Regions from separate parts of the Stenotrophomonas sp. YJH_SMC_135 genome, predicted to be linked through region 2. Evidence: predicted binding sites of a transcription regulator. Region 2 holds the regulator's gene; each other region holds the start of a gene.

Region 1 (3,025 bases), on a different contig from region 2:
CCGGCATCGTGGCGGCGCGCCATTTCGGCCTGCGCAGCCATCACCGCCTGCAGCTGGCCGCGCATGCCCTGCATCGCGTCCAGCAGGCGCCCCACTTCGTCGTTGCTGCGCGCCGGCAGGGTGCTGTCCAGCTTGCCGGCGGCGACGTCACCGGCCACGCGCACCGCTTCGGCCAGCGGGCGGATCGCCAGGCGGCGCAGCAGTATGTAGACACCGGCGCTGAGGGTCAGCGCGGCGATCACGCCGACCAGCAGGGTCAGCCACAGCAGCTGGCGCGCTTCGGCCACGATCACCGCATGCGGCATCACCACGCCCAGCGCGAAGCGCTGCGGGGCATCGCCCACGCGCAGCGGCACATACACGCGCACGTTGCCGGCCGCATCGGGGCTGAAGGCCTCGAAGGGGCGGTCGGCGGCGATCTCGGCCAGCATGCTGCGGGTCAGTGCGTCGTTGCGAGGCTTGCCGATTTCGGCGGCATTGGCCGAGGCCAGCACCACGCCCTTCGGCGACAGCAGTTCGACGCGGCCGGCCCCCATCGGCTTCAGCGTGGCCAGGTGCTTCTGCAACGCTGCCAGCGAGAAGTCGACGGTGAAGACACCGAGGAACCTGTCGTTCTCGATGATCGGCGTGCTCAGCGTACTCATCAGCACCTGCTGCCCGGCGATGTCATAGGCATACGGTTCGCTCACTTTCGGCAGCTTGTCGCGGCTGGGCACCATGTACCAGTCACCGGAACCGCTGGCGGTCTCGGTGTAATCGGTCATCACCGACTGCTGCGGCTTGCCCTCCTGCCAGGCCCAGTAGCTCATGTAGCGGCCGGTGGCATCGTGCGCCTCGGTGTTGACGAACTCGGCATCCTTGCCGTCGAAGGCATCGGGCTCCCACATGGTGCTCTTGCCCAGCCATTCGGGATGGGCGCGCAGCTGCTCGCCCAGCACCGCCGCCAGGCTGGCGCGGTCGGGCACGTCACCACGGGCGCGCTGGGCCAGCACGCCTTCAACCATGGCATCGTTGCTGGCAAAGGCGGTGCCCAGATCGGCCGCCACCTGGCGCGCCTCAGCGGTCGCCTCGCTGGTCATGGTCTGGCGCGAGGCGCTGATAAGGCTGGCGCTGGCCTGTCGGTAGATCAGGAACGCGGTCAGGCCGAAGCACAGCAGCGCGATCGCGGCGGTGCCCAGCATCAGCTTGTGGGCGATGCTGCCCGGGCGGCGGGCAGCGGCGGAACGGGAAGAAGGCATGGGAGGGTCCGCAAGGCAGTTCAGGACGACCGGCACCACGAAGGCACCGCGCAGGCGCGCGATCCGTCGCGCAGGCCACCGGCCGCCGGGCGGGCCCGGCGCTGGAAGCGCACCGGGTTAGCGGCCGCCCGCCAACGAGGTTGAGGCGACCGGCCTGCACATTCCTGAATCTGCTCAGGGTCGGGTCAGCCACCCGTCCGTCGCGATGGCCTCACTCGGCCACGCGGTCCTTGATCCACTGCGCGCGCGGCAGTACCTCGATGCTGCCGACGGCATACTGCTGCAGCACGTCGTCCGGCCCGAAGCACGGTTGCCAGCCCAGCTCACTGCGCAGGCGGGCACTGTCGTAGACACGGTCGATGCTCAATGGCAGCGGCCAGCCACGGCGTTCGAACTCGGCCAGCAGCTGCGGCGCGCGACGGGCCAGCACGCTGCGCGGGTGGGTGGCCAGTTCCAGGCAGTCCTCGCGCCGGAACGGCGTCGGTGCGCAGGCGAGATAGCGGGCGAATCGGGCGCCTTCGTCGAGCAGCAGTGCAGCGTGTGCGCTGGCCACATCGCGGGCGTCGATGCCGCGATGCAGGCGGAACATCGCCATGCGCTCGGGCGGTTCCGGGAAGCACCGGCCCATGCGCAGCACGCGAACGCTGAAGCCCGGCGTGGCGGCAGCTTCAGCCAGGGTCTCGGCCTGCAGCTTGGTGCGATGGTAGATCGTGCGCGGCAGTGGCTCGGTGTCTTCGTCGATCCAACGGCAGCCACCGGCTACCACGGCATGGCCGTACAGCGCGGTGGTGCTGGTCAGCACGAAACGCCGTGCGCCGGCTTCGCGTGCGGCCTGCAGCAGGTGCGCGGTTGCCTCCACGTTGATCTGCTGGAATACCGCGTCCGGCACTAGGCCGACATGCGGAGCATGCAGGGCCGCGGTATGGATGACCGCGTCCACGCCCTGCACCGCACGCGTGACCGCCTGGCGATCGGTGACATCGGCAATGATGCGCGTGGTGGCGAACGGGCTGCGGTCCAGCCCCACCACTTCGTGGGCGGCCGCCAACGCACCGAAGATCGCGCGCCCGATGCGCCCGGAACTGCCGGTCAACAGAATCTTCATTGAGTCCATTCACTCGAAGCGCCCGGGAACTACCGGGATGCTTCGATTCTAGGCATGCATTCGCGCATCTGCGATAGGACAGCCCTGCAATCGTGCGTTCATCTTGACGACCTCGCAGGCGCCAGCAGTTGCCGCGCGATGAACAGCGGATCGTCGCCGCCGGCCACATCAGGCCTCACGCCGGTGCCTTCCCAATTGCCGCCGGTGCGCAGATTGATCGGTTGCCGGTCGGGAATGCTGATCTGATAGCCATCGGGCAGCAACACAGGATCACCAAACATATGCGCGGCACCGCCACTGCGCGTGCCGACAATGCGCGCGCGGCCCAGGGTCTGCAGCGAATAGGCGACGAACTCGGCCGCCGAACCGGTACGCCGGTCGATCAGCACCACCAGCGGCTTCAGGTACACAGGCAGGCTGGCAGGCGGCAGCGGTACCGGCGTGCGCCGGCCACGCTGGTCCAGCTGCTGCACCGCGCCGATCTTCGCGTCCAGCAGCGTGCGCACCAGCAGGTCGGCACTTGCATCGTCGCCGCCGCCGTTCTGGCGCAGATCCAGCACCAGGCCATCGGTGTCGGCCAGCAGCGTGAAGGCCGCAGCGAACTTCGGGCGCGCCAGATCCAGCGGATAGAAGGTACTCAGCCGCAGGTAGCCAACGTTGCCTTCCAGCACCCGCACCTCGC
Region 2 (3,025 bases):
GCAAGCGCACGCTGCTGCTGGACGCCGACCTCGGCCTGGCCAACATCGACGTGATCCTGGGCTTGAACCCCACCTTTACGCTGGCCGACCTGGTGGCCGGCCGCTGCTCGCTGGACGACGTCATCGTCGAAGGCCCGAACGGCGTGCTGGTGGTCCCGGCCGCTTCCGGCCGCCGGCACATGGCCGAGCTTGCCCCGGCCGAGCATGTCGGCCTGGTCAACGTGTTCTCCGAACTGGAACGCGAGCTGGACATCATGGTGGTCGATACCGCCGCCGGCATCACCGACGGCGTGCTGACCTTCTGCCAGGCCGCGCAGGACACCGTGGTGGTGGTCTGTGACGAACCGGCCTCGATCACCGACGCCTACGCACTGATCAAGGTGCTGTCGCGCGAGCGCGGCGTGGACCGCGTCCAGGTGGTGGCCAACATGGTGCGCGACCCGAACGAGGGCCGCGTGCTGTACGAGAAGCTGACCCGCGTCTGCGAGAAGTTCCTCGCCGATGTCTCGCTGAACTACCTGGGCTGCGTGCCGCAGGATGACTGGCTGCGCCTGTCGGTGCAGCGCCAGCAGCCGGTGGTGAAGGCCTATCCGTCCAGCCCGTCGGCGCTGGCGATCACCGAGATCGCACGCCGCACCGCGCGCTGGCAGGCACCGACCGAACCGCGCGGTGGCGTCGAGTTCTTCCTCGAACGCATCCTCAAGCAGCGTGGGGTGGCCGCATGAAAGGCGCAGCCCACCAGTACAGGGAAGTCCAGCGCTCGGCGGCCAACGAGGTCATCGCCCAGCATTCGGACCTGGTGCGACGCATCGCCCACCACCTGGCCGCGCGCCTGCCGGCCAGCGTCGAAGTCGATGATCTGATCCAGGCCGGCATGATGGGCCTGATCGAAGCCTCGCGCAGCTACGACGCCGACCAGGGCGCCTCGTTCGAGACCTATGCCTCGATCCGCATCCGCGGCTCGATGATCGACGAGATCCGCCGTGGCGATTGGGTGCCGCGCTCGGTGCACCGCCGTGCACGCGACGCCGCCGCCACCATCCGCCGCCTGGAACAGAGCACGGGCCGTGCCGCCAGCGCCACCGAAGTGGCCGCCGCGATGGAGATGCCGCTGCCCGAGTACCTGAGGCTGATGGAAGACGCCGCACGTGGCCAGGTGCTGAGCCTGGAGTCGCGCATCGAAGACCAGGGCGAACTGGATACCGTCGCCCAGGGCGGCCCGACCCCGCAGCAGGTGCTGGAGCGCGGCGAGTTCGGTCGCGAGCTGGGCAAGGCCATCGGCCACCTGCCCGAGCGCGAACAGCTGGTGCTCTCGCTGTACTACGAGCAGGAGCTGAACCTGAAGGAGATCGGCGCGGTGCTCGGCGTGAGCGAGTCGCGGGTCTGCCAGATCCATGGCCAGGCCGTGCTGCGCCTGCGCGGCCGCCTGAAGATTTTCGAGGCCGTCGACGCCGGCCTGGAAGAATGAACATCCCCGAGGCGACTGCCCCCGGCCGCCCGGAATGAACAACAAAGGAACTCTGCTTTGAACAAGAACATGCGCATCCTCATCGTCGACGACTTCTCGACCATGCGTCGAATCGTCAAGAACCTGCTGGGCGATCTGGGCTTCACCAACACCGCCGAAGCCGAGGACGGGCATGCCGCGCTGTCGCTGCTGCAGAGCCAGCCCTTCGATTTCGTCGTCACCGACTGGAACATGCCGGTGATGACCGGCATCGAACTGCTCAAGGCGATCCGTGCCGACGCCAAGCTGAAGACCCTGCCCGTGCTGATGGTCACCGCCGAAGCCAAGCGCGAGCAGATCATCGAAGCGGCCCAGAACGGCGTGAACGGCTACATCATCAAGCCGTTCACCGCGCAGACGCTGGAAGAGAAGCTGGGCAAGATCTTCGAACGCCTGGCGGCCAGCGCCTGATGGATACCACGGTCGACAAGAACGCCCTCGCCCTGCGCCTGCAGGAAGCCCTGGATGCCCTGGAGTCCGGTGACGAAGCCGCCTGGCGGCAACGCATCGACGGACTGGTCGCGCTGCGCACGCAGCCGATGATGAGTGGCCTCTCGCGGCTGGCCCGCGAGCTGGGGCAGGCCCTGGGCGAACTGCCGACCGTGCCCAGCGAGGCCGGCGAACTGGACGATGCGTGCGCACGCCTGGACCACGTGGTGGCGATGACCGAACAGGCCACCCACCGCACCCTGGACCTGGCCGAGGAATGCCGCAGTCTGACCGAGCAGCTGCGCGCCGAAGGCCTGCAGCCAGGCCAGGACGCGCAGCTGGAGCGCATCCGCCACAACCTGACCGAGATCGCACTGACCCAGAGCTACCAGGACCTGACCGGGCAGATCATCCGTCGCGTGGTCGGCATCGTCCGCCGCGTGCATGAAGGCTTCGGCGCGCTCGGCCTGCCGCCGGAACAGCATCGCACCGACCCGGAACTGGCCGGGCCGGCACTGAAGGGACTGGACCGCCACGCGGTCTCGCAGAACGACGCCGACGACCTGTTGTCGGATCTGGGGCTGTAAGCATGAGCGCGGTATCCGACGACATCACTGCCGATTTCATCATCGAGGCACAGGAAATCCTGGATCGCCTCGGCGAACAGCTGGTGTCGCTGGAGCAGGCACCGCAGGACACCGAACAGCTCAACGCGGTGTTCCGGGGCTACCACACGCTCAAGGGCGGCGCGGGTTTCCTCGGTGTCACCGCCATGGTCGAGCTGTGCCACGCCGCTGAAGAAGCGCTGGGCGCTGCACGTGCCGGCCAGGCCGTGCTGCAGGCCCATCACTTCGACGCCGCCCAGCAATCGCTGGACTACCTGCAGTCGATGCTCGATGCCGTGTCTTCCGGCACCGAGCCGGGCTATGCACCGCCGGACCTGATCGCCCAGTTCGACGTGCATGGAGGTGCAGCAGCGCCTGCCGCCGCTGCCGCCGCACCGACGGCCGGTGCCGGCGACCTGATCACCGACGACGAGTTCGAGGCGCTGCTCGACCAGCTGCACGGTGGCAACGCACCGACTGCGGT
Region 3 (3,025 bases), on a different contig from region 2:
GTGCCCCGCCCCACCCTGCACGCGGAAGCTGGCCACCGTCTGCAGCAGCTGCGCCGACTGTTCTTCCATGCTGCGCGCCGCGGCCGAAGCTTCCTCGACCAGCGCGGCGTTCTGCTGGGTGCCCTGGTCGATCAGATCGACGGCATGGTTCATCTGCTGGATGTCGTCGCTCTGCTGCTGCGCGGCCGTGCTGATCTCGGACATCAGGTCGCTGACCCGGCGCACGTTGACCACGATCTCGTCCATGGTGCGGCCGGCGCTCTCAACCTGCGCGGTACCGGCACCGACATTGGCCACCGACGCATCGATCAGCTGCTTGATCTCCTTGGCGGCACTGGCCGAGCGCTGCGACAGTTCCCGGATCTCGGTGGCGACCACGGCGAAGCCACGCCCGTGTTCGCCCGCACGCGCGGCTTCCACCGCGGCGTTCAGGGCAAGGATGTTGGTCTGGAAGGCGATGCCGTCGATCACGCCGATGATGTCGACGATGCGGCGCGAGGACGCGTTGATCACCGCCATGGTTTCCACCACTTCGTGCACTACGTTACCGCCGCGCGCGGCGACATCGGCGGCACCACCGGCCAGCTGACTGGCCTGCCGTGCGTTGGTCGCGGTGCGCTGCACGGTCTCGGCCAGGCCCTTCATCGACACCGCGGTCTCTTCCAGCGACGCTGCCTGCTGCTCGGTGCGCTGCGACAGATCGCTGTTGCCCTGCGCGATCTCGGTGGCGCCGACGGCGATGGTGTCAGCGGCGAACTTGATCTGGCCGATGATCGCGGCCATCGCCTCGACCAGCGAATTCACCCCTTCGCACAGCTCGGCGATCGGCCCGTTCTTGTCGGCGGTGGCCACGCGCCGGGTCAGGTCGCCCTCCTTGGCGGCCGCCACCACTTCACGGGTCTGCGCCACGGCACGCTGCATGGCCTGGTTCTCATGCACCTGCGCGGTGATGTCGGTGGCGTACTTGACCACCTTGAACGGCTTCCCGTTGAGGTCCAGGATCGGGTTGTAGGACGCCTGGATCCAGACCTCGCGTCCGCCCTTGCCGAGGCGCCGGTACTGGCCGGCATCATATTCGCCACGGCCGAGCTTTTCCCAGAACTGCCGATACTCGGCACTGCTGCGATACTCAGGTTCGACAAACAGCGAGTGGTGCTGGCCACGCACATCATCCTGGCTGTAACCGGTGGCAGCCAGGAAGTTGTCGTTGGCCGACAGGATGCGGCCATCCATGCTGAACTCGATCACCGCCTGCGACTTGTCGATCGCCGCCAGCTGGCCGGCCGAGTCGGCCGCCTGCAGCTTCTGCGCAGTGATGTCAGTGGCGAACTTGACCACCTTGTACGGACGCCCCTGCCGGTCCAGCACCGGGTTGTACGAGGCCTGGATCCAGATCTCGCGCTGGTTCTTGCCAAAACGCCGGTACTGGCCCGCGTCATATTCGCCACGACCCAGCCGCGCCCAGAAGTCACGGTATCCGGCGCTGCGCGCCTGCTCGGGGTCGACGAACAGGGAATGATGCTTGCCCTGGATCTCCTCCAGCCGGTAACCCATCGCCTGCAGGAAGTTGTCGTTGGCCTGCAGGATGGTGCCATCGAGGGCGAACTCGATGACCGCCTGGACCCGGTGCAGCGCCGCGACCTGCGCCTCCAGCTCGGCACGGCCATCGGCCGCCGCCTCGACGCCGCTGCGGTGCTGCGGTGCCAGCGCGCCCAGCAGGGCGCGCCACGGCGACCAACGGGTATGCAGCTCGGCCGGCGCCTGCGCGCCCGCCGTAAAGCCTGGAATGAGCATTGTCTGATCCTCGGTGTCCGGTAAGCGGTTGCGACCCGACGGGCGGGATGCCCGGCGGCAACTTCAGTTGCTTGGGACTACAGGTACCGGCAGGCACCCCTCGAGCGGCTGGCAAGAACGTCTGGTGCGGGTGCGATCGGCATAGGGAGCGGCGGAACACACAGCGCGGGCCGCCCGTCGGGGGCAGCCTGGGGTCCTGCAGCGGGCGACTTGAGCGGGATCCAGAGGGAATATCGGCGATGCGATCGGTGGCTTTAGCCGGATTCCGCGACGTCCGTCGCATCTTCAGATGCTGCTGCAGGGATGCGGTAGACAATCGCGATGCACTTCACATTCTGCTCACGCGCGACAGGGGCGCCGCCGAGCGGTTTCGCCAGGTGCCGGCTGGGCAGGTTCTGCTCGGCACCGGGTGTCGTCAGGGCATATGTCGCGCGTTGTCGCCGTCACTGGGCACAGCCTTGCCCGGCACGCGGATGCAGTTCAAGCGGAAAAGGTTTGCATGACCAACGGGAGATCCGGTGGCAGATGAAACTGGCCAGCATGCAGCGAACCGCAGGACGCTCACTGACACGGAGATCGCATGTTCCCACGCCTGGCCAGTTTCCTCATCCTGGGCCTGTGCAGCAGCGGCGCCTTCGCTGCCGACGCCACCTACCGCCCCAGCTTCCATCCCGACCAGCTGAAGGGCCCGCCTGCCGGGCGCCCGAACGAAGTGCTGGTACTGGGCACCCCCCACTTGTCCGGCCTGCCCAAGTCCTTCCAGCCCGCCTTGCTTGAACCGTTGCTGCAGCGACTGGTCGCCTGGAAGCCCGAGCTGATCGCCACCGAAGACCTGTCAGGCCTGCAGTGCGATTTCATGCGTCGCTACCCGGCACGCTATGCGGAGAGCGTGGCCACCTACTGCTTCGACACCACCGCTGCGCAGGCTGCGACCGGACTGGACGTGCCTACGGCGAACACCCAGGCCGAGCACCTGCTTGCGACCTGGCCGGACGAGCCGACGCCCGCCCAGCGTCGTCGGCTCGCAGCATTGTTCCTGGCAGCGGGTGAACGCGGCTCGGCGCAGGTGCAGTGGCTGCGCCTGCCTGCGTCCGAGCGCAAAGGCGGTGATGGACTGACACCTGCCCTGGTCGAGATCCTCAAAAAAGGCCTGGTTCGCCGCAATGAAACCCACCTGATCGCCGCCGAGGTCGCCGCCCGCCTCGGGCAGGAACGCCTGTGGGCCGTGGAC
Region 4 (3,025 bases), on a different contig from region 2:
CGGCGGACATGCTGCGCCTGCAGCAGGCTTACCAGGCCGCCTCGCAGCTGATCTCGACCGCCGACAGCATGTTCCAGACCATCCTGGGAGCCGTCCGCCGATGAGCAGCCGCATCTCCACCAGCATGATGTTCAACCAGTCGGTGTCGCTGATGATGGCCAAGCAGGCCAAGCTCAGCCACCTGGAGCAGCAGATTGCCACCGGCAGCAAGATCGTCAGCGCCAAGGACGATCCGGTTGCCGCCGGCACTGCGGTCGGCCTTGACCGCAGCCTGGCTGCACTGGACCGCATGAAGCTCAATGCCGGCAACGTGCAGAACCGCCTGGGCGTGCAGGAAAACACCCTGGCACAGGTCAACGACCTGATGGCACGCGTCAACGATCTGACCATCCAGGCCAGCAACCCGGCGCTGAGCGCGGCGGACAAGAAGACGCTGATCACCGAGGTCAACCAGATACGCGACGGCCTGCTGTCGCTGGCCAACGCCGATGATGGCACCGGCCGCTACGTGTTCGGTGGCACCAACGACGGCGACCCGCCGTTTGCCAAGATCAACGGCAAAGTGGTCTACCGTGGCGACCAGACCCAGCGCCAGGTTGAAGTCGGTCCGGATACCTACGTGAAGGACGCGCTGCCCGGCAGCGAGATCTTCATGCGCATTCCCACCGGCGATGGCTTCGTCGACGGCAGCGCTGCGGCCGGCAACACCGGCAACGGCGTGCTCACCAACATCACCCGCGACGGCAGCGACAGCTGGAACGGCCAGGGCTTCAGCGTGCGCTTCACCACTGGCAACCAATACGAGGTGGTGGACGGTGCGGGCAACGTGACCGGAACCGGCACCTACAAGGCCGGCGACGATCTGGAAGTGAACGGTGTGCGCCTGCGCATCACCGGCGCACCGGCAGCGGGCGACAGCTTCAGCGTACAGGCCGCGAGCAGCCGCGACATCTTCTCCACCATGGACAACCTGGTGGCGGCGCTGGGTGCCGACACCGGTACCACCGCGCAGATGACCGCGCAGCAGAACCAGCTGCAGAGCGCACTGCGCGACGTGGCGCGCGCTTCCGAGCGGATGATCGATTCGCGTGCCGCAGGCGGTGCGCAGTTGAAGGCGCTGGACAATGCCGCCGACATGCGCGAGGCCAATGGCGTGACCCTGAAGACCACGCTGTCGCAGATGCGCGACCTGGATTACGCCGATGCGCTGAGCCAGTACCAGCTGCAGAGCACCGCGCTGCAGGCGGCGCAGACGATCTTCTCGCAGATGCAGTCGATGTCGCTGTTCAACAAGCTGCGCTGACGCCCCGCCCGCGTCAGTCCCGAAAGGCCGCGATGCCCTGCATCGCGGCCTTTTTCGTTTGCGCGCCTGCCCGCCGCTGCGCGGCCACCTGGCCGTCGCCGGCCGATTTTCCGTGATTCTCCATCAAGCCCGGCCCGACCCCGCCGATACCTTCATCAGCGCCGGTCAGGCCCTGCCCGACCGCCCCTCCCGGGGCCGCTTCCACCCTGGCAACAGGGCTGAAAACCCCGGGAAAACAGCTTCAGGCAACGAATTCTGGCTTCAACGGAATTCACGGCTAAAGGTTGTTGACAAAGCGCCGTTATTCATTTGGCAACGGCGAAGCACACAGCCACACAAAAAAACAGGCGGCGCTTCGTTTCATTCACCAACGGGTTCCATATAAGAGGAGACGACCCCATGGCACAGGTAATCAACACCAATACGATGTCGCTCAACGCCCAGCGCAACCTGAGCACCAGCGGCAGCTCGCTCGCCACCACCATCCAGCGCCTCTCGTCCGGCCTGCGCATCAACAGCGCGAAGGACGACGCGGCCGGCCTGGCCATCAGCGAGCGCTTCACCACCCAGATCCGTGGTCTGGACGTGGCCATCCGCAACGCCAACGACGGCATCTCGCTGGCCCAGGTCGCCGAAGGTTCGCTGAACGAAGTCGGCAACAACCTGCAGCGCATCCGCGAACTGGGCGTGCAGGCTTCCAACGCCACCAATTCGGCCAGCGACCGCAAGGCCCTGCAGGCTGAAGTGACCCAGCTGGTCAGCGAGATCGACCGCGTCGCCAAGCAGGCCGACTTCAACGGCACCAAGCTGCTGGACGGCAGCTTCACCAGCCAGCTGTTCCAGGTGGGCGCCAACGCCGGCCAGGCCATCGCCATCAACAGCGTGGTCAACGCCAAGGCCGATTCGCTGGGCGCGGCCACCTTCGCCAACGGTTATACCGGCACCGCACTGGCGGTGGACAAGGCGACGGCCGACACCACCTACTCCGGCCTGCAGGTCTCGGTCACCCCGCCGGGCGGCACCGCCACCACGGTGACCATCAGCGACTTCACGGTGAAGGCCGGCGAATCGATCACCTCGGCCACCGCAGCGGCGATCAACAACAAGCTGGGTGAAACCGGCGTGGTTGCCTCGGTCAATGCCGGCGTCGTCAGTCTGGCCTCGGTCAAGGATGGCCAGACCTTCGCGCTGGGTGTCAGCGCGGCGACTCCGCCGGCCGGCGCCACCGCCGCGACCCTCGCCGGCCTGGGCCTGACCGAGACCAGCACCAACGGCGGCACCCTGACCGGTGCAGCGGCCAGCTTCGTCAAGGACCTGAACGTCACCACCGCCGAAGGCGCACAGAAGGCGATGTCGATCGTCGACAAGGCCCTGGAATCGGTCAACAGCGTCCGCGCCGACCTCGGCGCGATCCAGAACCGCTTCACCTCGGTGGTGGCCAACCTGCAGACCTCCTCGGAGAACCTGTCCGCGTCGCGCAGCCGCATCCGCGATACCGACTTCGCCAAGGAAACCGCCGAACTGACCCGCACCCAGATCCTGCAGCAGGCCGGTACGGCCATGCTGGCCCAGGCCAACCAGGTACCGCAGAACGTGCTCAGCCTGTTGCAGCGCTGACATGAGCCGCCCCCGGGGCACGTCGGGGGCGTCTAACCCAACTCACGTGCAACCGCTCAAGGACCTCTCCTCATGGCACAAGTCATCAACACCAATACGATGTCG

Evidence for each region. Region 2 encodes FliA, which starts transcription of late flagellar genes. Its sites were predicted from a motif close to TAAAGTTTNNCNNNCNNNGGCCGATAA; they were not measured.
Region 1: the regulator FliA is predicted to act here: its motif matches at 1,356-1,382, upstream of AC5P98_RS08260 (methyl-accepting chemotaxis protein).
Region 3: the regulator FliA is predicted to act here: its motif matches at 2,025-2,051, upstream of AC5P98_RS11555 (methyl-accepting chemotaxis protein).
Region 4: the regulator FliA is predicted to act here: its motif matches at 1,582-1,608, upstream of AC5P98_RS21640 (flagellin).

What each region holds. Positions count from the first base shown of each region.
Region 1 is NZ_JCAFVN010000002.1:358,416-361,440, reverse strand. Features, by position in the region: gene AC5P98_RS08260 (methyl-accepting chemotaxis protein) at 1-1,238, opposite strand, end outside; gene AC5P98_RS08255 (NAD-dependent epimerase/dehydratase family protein) at 1,450-2,343, opposite strand; gene AC5P98_RS08250 (S41 family peptidase) at 2,442-3,025, opposite strand, start outside.
Region 2 is NZ_JCAFVN010000012.1:9,987-13,011, reverse strand. Features, by position in the region: gene AC5P98_RS21490 (MinD/ParA family ATP-binding protein) at 1-725, shown strand, start outside; gene AC5P98_RS21485 (RNA polymerase sigma factor FliA) at 722-1,468, shown strand; gene cheY (chemotaxis response regulator CheY) at 1,526-1,918, shown strand; gene AC5P98_RS21475 (protein phosphatase CheZ) at 1,918-2,523, shown strand; gene AC5P98_RS21470 (chemotaxis protein CheA) at 2,526-3,025, shown strand, end outside.
Region 3 is NZ_JCAFVN010000003.1:132,863-135,887, forward strand. Features, by position in the region: gene AC5P98_RS11555 (methyl-accepting chemotaxis protein) at 1-1,794, opposite strand, end outside; gene AC5P98_RS11560 (DUF5694 domain-containing protein) at 2,375-3,025, shown strand, end outside.
Region 4 is NZ_JCAFVN010000013.1:157-3,181, reverse strand. Features, by position in the region: gene flgK (flagellar hook-associated protein FlgK) at 1-104, shown strand, start outside; gene flgL (flagellar hook-associated protein FlgL) at 101-1,303, shown strand; gene AC5P98_RS21640 (flagellin) at 1,703-2,920, shown strand; partial or broken gene AC5P98_RS21635 (flagellin N-terminal helical domain-containing protein) at 2,993-3,025, shown strand, end outside.